DNA from 2 places in the Shewanella sp. AC34-MNA-CIBAN-0136 genome. Region 2 is predicted to be linked to the other one. Evidence: predicted binding sites of a transcription regulator. Region 2 holds the regulator's gene; the other holds the start of a gene.
What was found. The regulator sigma-54, encoded in region 2, starts transcription at its own class of promoters, with help from an activator protein. The targets are predictions, from matches to a motif close to GTTGGCACGNNNNTNGNNT.

Region 1: nirB (nitrite reductase large subunit NirB) is a predicted target of sigma-54. The motif match lies at 1,662-1,680, and genes of this name have one in related genera.

What each region holds. Positions count from the first base shown of each region.
Region 1 is NZ_JBEOPJ010000005.1:246,772-250,368, reverse strand. It holds gene AAEY94_RS07190 (glycosyl transferase) at 1-939, shown strand, start outside; gene AAEY94_RS07185 (ANTAR domain-containing response regulator) at 927-1,619, shown strand; gene nirB (nitrite reductase large subunit NirB) at 1,862-3,597, shown strand, end outside.
Region 2 is NZ_JBEOPJ010000023.1:4,186-7,782, forward strand. It holds gene rapZ (RNase adapter RapZ) at 1-71, opposite strand, end outside; gene ptsN (PTS IIA-like nitrogen regulatory protein PtsN) at 68-511, opposite strand; gene hpf (ribosome hibernation promoting factor) at 514-801, opposite strand; gene AAEY94_RS18385 (RNA polymerase factor sigma-54) at 827-2,311, opposite strand; gene lptB (LPS export ABC transporter ATP-binding protein) at 2,454-3,185, opposite strand; gene lptA (lipopolysaccharide transport periplasmic protein LptA) at 3,182-3,597, opposite strand, start outside.

The sequences.
Region 1 (3,597 bases), on a different contig from region 2:
ATCGATTGGCCTGTGTATGCGGGCAAGCGCGAACAGTTACCTTGGCTTTTACTGGTTGCTAAGTTATTGGCGAAACAAGGTATTCGGGTGATGTTACACGGTGACAGTCAAGCGTTACCTCATCGCCGTCATGTTGAATCATGTTTAGCATCACTTAATATTGCGTGTTGTACATCATCACAAATGGCCAAAGTGGCATTGCAGTCAGATAATATTGTTTATGTTCGAGCGGGTGACTTAGCACCAGTGTTAGATGAGTGTCGTCAATTACATCAAGAATTAGGTCTACGCAGTTTGATTCAAACCGCAGCGCGTTGCATGAACCCAACTAATGCACCAATAAGCCTTCGCAGTTATTTTCACCCTGGGTTAGATGCGGTACACCAAGGAATATGCGAAATTTTATTTGAGAAAAGCGAATATCACGCCGGCAGTGTGGCTATTTTTAAAGGCTTACAAGGTGAAACCGAGTGTAATCCAAGAGTGGCTACCACGATAACTGTCGTCAACGGACAGACAGATAATATAGCGGTATCGAGCTTATCTATCCCTACGTTATTAGAAGGCTTTTCTGGTGCAAAAGTGGGTCAAGCTGAATTATCTAGCGACATTCTTGCGCTGTTATGGCGCGAAAAAGAGCCTTTTTCTGCTGATGCGCTGACATCATTAATGTCGCGCACCATGATTGAGCAGGCGCTTAGCAGTATGACGGCAACGTTGGCTGCAGTATTGTTATTACTTAACCACAAATTAAATACAGCGATTATTCCACAGGAATCAATTTCACCAGAATCAATTTCACAAAAATCAAATTCACAGAAGATTATGGCAGCGGAGCAAGCTGTTTACTTGAGTCAACAATGTTGGGCAAACCGCTTCAGTTCAACAAACAATCCATTAGCCAAATGGCTGAACGAGGAGTGGTTATGCGCAGTTTAATTTTTTGTGACCTGAGTTTTTCAGCTGTGCCAGTGGTCGATTGTGAAGTTGTAAAGTACCAAGCTTGTTTGGCAGCGTTTGGACATGTCACGGTGTTAACTTCTGTGAGCCAAATTGAGCAACGATTACATCAACAAACATTTGATACCTTGTTGATATTAACCGACACATTACACGCTCAAATCCAAGGACTTATTCAGCGTATATTAACCAGTAAGCCAATGGTGATAGTTGTCAATGCCAAAACATGGCAGCAGACAGCATTAACCGAGTTACTTGATTGCGGTCGCATCACTTTTATTCCTGAGATGTTAAGTGTTAATCGTTTAACCAGTGTCATTAGTTTGGCCCAAGCACGTTTTAATGCTGCGAGTAAAACACTCGCCGAATTTAAAAAACTGGATGATGAAATCCGCAGTATAAAACTACTTAGTCAGGCCAAGCTTATCGTTATGCAGCAAGGGTTCGATGAAACCAAAGCGCACCAGATTATTCAACAACAAGCGATGCAAAAAGGTTTGTCATTAGCTCAAATGTCAGCGCAAATTATTGCTATTGTGACTCAGCATCATGGTAAGTCAAAATCACTAAACACCGCAGTGAACAACGATGGTGCGCCTCACTTTGGTGCGGTTGTGACCAAGATGGACAACAGTAGAGCGTTTAGTAAAGGCTGTTGATTTTTTAAGGCTAATAAATCAATGGTTTAAGTCTTTTTTGTAGTTGGCATAGAGCCTGCAGACAATACATATAATGAATAAAGTATCAGATTGACGATAGTGTGAATGGCAGCAATTAACTGGGTCGTTTACCTCAACAATTTATTTTAAAAATTTGGATCTCAACAGGCAATGGCGCCAACTCCTTAAGCGGAGTTGGCGCCATTTTGCTTTTTACGGTCCAAGGCATGAAGGAGTTGGATATGGCAGTCTCAAAACCCAAGTTAGTGGTCGTTGGTAATGGCATGGTTGGTCATCATTTTATTGAGCAAGTGTGCAGTTTAGGTCTCAATAAAACGTTTGATGTGCACGTGTTTGGTGAAGAGCCGCGTCCAGCTTATGACCGAGTGCAGCTGTCAAAATATTTCGAGACCGGTAGCGCCGATCCACTGATGTTAACCAGCGCGCAAGATTATCAAGATTGGGGCATTACGCTTCACTTAAACACACCTATTACGGCAATTGATATTGCCGCCAAAACGGTGACTAGCGCGCAAGGTGATCATTATTCTTATACCCGCTTAGTGCTTGCAACGGGATCATTTCCATTTGTGCCACCGATACAAGGTAACGATCGTGCTCAATGCTTAGTGTATCGCACCATTGAAGATCTTGAATCGATTCAGGCCGCAGCTCAAAACAGTCAAGTTGGGGTGGTTGTTGGTGGTGGACTATTAGGTTTAGAAGCCGCCAATGCCATGATGCAGCTCGGGGTAAAAACCCACGTTGTTGAGTTTGCACCACAATTGATGCCCGTTCAGCTAAATGATAAAGCGGGTGAATTACTGTGCAGTAAAATTGAACAGCTCGGCGTGAGTGTACATACTTCAAAAGCCACCACTGCGATTATTGACGGTGAAACGGCAATGCACCGAATGACCTTTAATGATGAGTCTTATCTTGAAACTGACATGATTGTGTTTTCTGCCGGTATTCGTCCACAAGATTCATTAGCTCGAGTTTCAAATATCTGTATCGGTGAACGTGGCGGCATTGAAATTGACGATTACTGTTTAACCTCAGCGCCCGATGTTTATGCCATCGGTGAGTGTGCGTTATGGCAACAAAAAATATTTGGTTTAGTGGCACCTGGTTACCAAATGGCCCGAGTGGTCGCTTCGCATATTGCTTCATTAACATCTAATAGCGTGTCGCAGTCATTTACCGGCGCAGACATGAGTACCAAACTTAAATTATTGGGTGTTGATGTGGCCGCTATTGGTGCTAGCCGTGGTTTTGATAACGCACAGTTTGTTGAGTTATCTGATAACCAAGCGGGTATTTATAAAAAATTATGGTTAGACGAAACCGGTAAATTTTTAAAAGGTGCAGTGCTGATTGGTGATAACAGCGATTACAGCCGCTTGCTTGATAGCTATTTGTCTCAAGACGAGATTGAAGGTTCTGCAGTTGAGTTATTGCTAGCCGGTGCAGAAAACGAAGCCGATTTAAAAGACACTTCTATAGTGTGTTCTTGTCATCAAGTAACCAAGGGCGACATTGTTGGGGCCGTGACCGCTGGCAACCATAAAATCGCCGAGATTAAAGCATGTACTCGTGCGGCATCGGGTTGTGGTGGTTGTGCGCCGTTAGTTCAAAAAATTATTGATCAAACCTTACAAGCTGCAGGACTCGATTTTAATGCCGGAATTTGCGCCCATTTTGATCATGACCGACAAGCCTTGTATCACTTATGTCAAGTCGAAGGCATTAATGATTTTAATACCTTAATCACTCAGCATGGAAAACCTTCAGCTAGTGGTCATACATATGGCTGTGATATTTGTAAACCTGCCGCCGCATCAATATTTGCTAGCTTACAAAACCAATATGTGTTGAATCAAGATAGCAGTCATGTGCAATTGCAAGACACCAATGATGCTTACTTAGGCAACATCCAAAAAGACGGCACTTACTCTATTGTGCCGCGAGTCGCTGG
Region 2 (3,597 bases):
AGGTCTTCTAATACTCTCAGGGCAACGGATTTCCCTGAGCCTGAACGTCCCGATACTATAACTAGTTTCATGCAGTAATAACCTGATAAAGTTCTGTTGCGTCGTGAGTTTTACGAAGCTGTTTCAATATTTGCTTATCGCTTAACTTTTGGGCCATGCTCGATAACGTGCCTAAATGTTGTTGGCACTGGTCTGCAGGTACTAACAAAGCAAATAAAAGATCCACGGGTTGCTTATCGATTGCATCAAAGGCAATGGCTTCTTCACATTTAATAAATATCGCGATAGGGTGATCGATGGTCGTTAATCTACCATGAGGTATCGCAATGCCATTTCCTATACCTGTGCTACCCATTTTCTCTCTCGCTAACAGGCTTTCAAAAACCTCTTGCGAAGACAGGGTTGGGTACTGGGCAGCGACTAAATTGCTGATGAGTTCCAGTACTTTTTTCTTACTGCCCGGTGTGGCACAGGTAGTGCATTCCGGCTGCAGAATGGTACAAAGTTCCATCGTTAGTGTTTTGTATTCTTCTCTTTGTGTTTAATTACCTGACGGTCGAGTTTATCGATCAGGGCGTCTATTGCAGCATACATATCAGTACTTTCTGACATTGCAAAAATTTCTGCGCCATTAATGTTGATTTTGGCTTCTGCTTTTTGTTGTAATTTTTCTACATTGAGCACAACGTGTACATTATGGATCTGATCGAAGTGTCGTTCAAGCTTTGAAAATTTACTGTGGATGTATTCACGTAAAGATTCTGTTATTTCGACATGACGTCCAGTCAGACTTATTTGCATAAAAAATCCTCCATTGCCTAGTAGGTTATAAACTCTTACGTTGGTTTGAGGGCGGGATCATCATTGCTTCACGGTATTTTGCTATCGTACGACGAGCAACGTTTATGCCCTGTTCTGCCAGAAGCTGAGCCATTTTACTGTCACTCAGTGGTTTTTTCTGGTTTTCTGCGGCAACCAGCTTTTTGATAAAAGCACGAATGGCCGTTGATGAGCATTCCCCGCCATCGTCAGTACTGACATGGCTAGAGAAGAAGTATTTTAGTTCAAATAAACCTCGAGGGGTGTGCATATATTTTTGTGTGGTGACTCGTGAAATGGTCGATTCATGCATTTCTACAGCTTCAGCGATATCATTGAGCACCATAGGCTTCATGGCTTCTTCGCCATATTCAAAAAAGCCTTGCTGAAATTGCACAATGCAATTTGCCACTTTAAGTAAAGTATCATTACGGCTTTCAATACTTTTAATAAACCATTTAGCCTCTTGCAGATGGCCTCGAATAAATTGACTATCCGACGGGTTTTTACTGCCTCTAGCCATGGCTGCATATTGCTGATTAACACCAATTTTAGGCATGTTGTCTGGGTTTAACTCTACTACCCAACGGCCATTTTTCTTTAATACTGTGACATCGGGAATCACGTATTCATCATCCATGGGGGTAATTAATAAGCCCGGACGAGGATTGAGTGTCTGGATTAGAGTGATTGCGTCACGTAACTCATTTTCTTTTAGTTTTGTTTTTCGCATCAATAATCTGAAATCACGGCCAGCAATTAACTCTAAATAGCCTTTAATTAACAAACGGGCATTATCGATATGGGGTGTGTCGTTAGAGTATTGCGCTAATTGAATAAATAGGCATTCACTTAAATCACGTGCAGCAACACCCACAGGGTCAAAGTGTTGAACGCGTTTTAATACCGCTTCAACCTCATCGAGTTCCACATTTTCATCACCCATGGCTTCGAGAATATCTTCGGTACTTTGGGTTAGATAACCGCGTTCATCAATGGCATCAATAATGGCGGTGGCAATGGCGAGATCTGTGTCTGAAAATGGAGTGAGATTTTTTTGCCATTCTAAGTGTTCGTACAAACCTTCAGTAGTTTCACCTTGAAAGGGCATGTCGTCATCGCGCATGCTTGCACTGCCTGAACCTGACATAGGTGAGGCTGTGTATACTTCATCCCATGTGGTATCCATGGCTAAATCATCCATGGTTTCTTTGGTCATGGATTCTGCTATGTCGACGGTGGAAGTGTCTTTTTCGACATTAACAATACTGTTGTCACTAAAGTCTGTATCCGCTTGGTCGCGGTTTTCTTTTAAGGAGTCTTTTGCTTCAGAAAACTCATCTTCTATTTCAAGCAATGGATTTGAATCTAATGCTTGTTGGATTTCCTGCTGTAGCTCCAATGACGATAATTGCAGTAAGCGAATGGCTTGCTGCAATTGTGGGGTCATGGTTAAGTGTTGACCCATTTTAAGTTGGAGTGACGCTTTCATTTACCGCTTATCCCTAGATGATTTTCCATAAAAATGACAATCTCGAACTGTAATAGATTGCCATAAACATCAATGACATTTAACGTTGTTTAGGTATCGTTCAATGAAATGAGTTAGCTAGACTAAAAGGCCAGTAAAGTAACTATAGCTTGAATTGTTCACCTAAGTACACAGCTCGAACTTGTTGATTACTTAATATCTCATCTGGTGTGCCTTCGGCAATTAAATTACCCTGGCTAACGATATAGGCTCGCTCACAAACGTCTAGCGTTTCACGTACGTTATGGTCGGTAATTAATACCCCTAAACCGCGGTTTTTAAGTTGTTGGATGATTTTTTTAATGTCGATGACCGAAATAGGATCAACACCAGCAAAGGGCTCATCAAGCAAAATAAATTTTGGATTAGCAGCTAAAGCGCGCGCAATTTCAACACGACGACGTTCACCACCCGATAACGACATGCCTTGGCTGTCGCGTATGTGAGTAATGTGGAACTCTTCGAGTAGGTGCTCAAGCTGTTCAATACGTTGGTCTGTGCTGAGCTCTTTGCGAGTTTGCAGTACGGCCATTATGTTGTCGTAAACGGTGAGCTTGCGGAAAATACTGGCTTCTTGTGGTAAGTAACCTATACCTTTGCGGGCGCGCAAATGCATAGGATCGGCAGTAAGGTCGTCATCGTCAATCAATATTCGGCCTTTATCGCTTTTTACTAAGCCGACAACCATATAAAAGGTGGTGGTTTTGCCTGCACCATTGGGGCCTAAAAGACCGACAATTTGGCCGGTTTTAACCGTTAAACTCACATCTTTAACAACTTGACGAGCTTTATAGCTTTTAGCTAGATTTTCAGCGGTTAAGGTAATTTGGGTCATGGTTTGATCTGCTTGTTAACAGGAATTTCAGGGAGTTTTTGCTTTGGCGCCGACTCGTCTTGGAAATTCTCTGGTTGAATGATGGTGATTACCCGATCTTGCCCTGTACCAGTACTTTCGGCAATCAGCTCTTGAGCACTGATGTTGTACTTGATTTTATTACCGGTAACCTGGCTACCTGATTGATCCAATTTGGCGTTGCCAGTCAATGTGAGTGTAGTGGTGGCAAGGTCATAGCTAATTTCGTTAGCACTTGCGGTACCAATTTTACCGTCATCTAATTCTTGTGAAAATGTAGCCGGGGTGCCAGTAGCAATTAATCTCTTACTGGTGGTGTTTTCAGGGGTAAACGCCCGTAACTGATCTGCATTGATATTAATCGTGCCTTGGACAATCGTTACCGGACCATTAA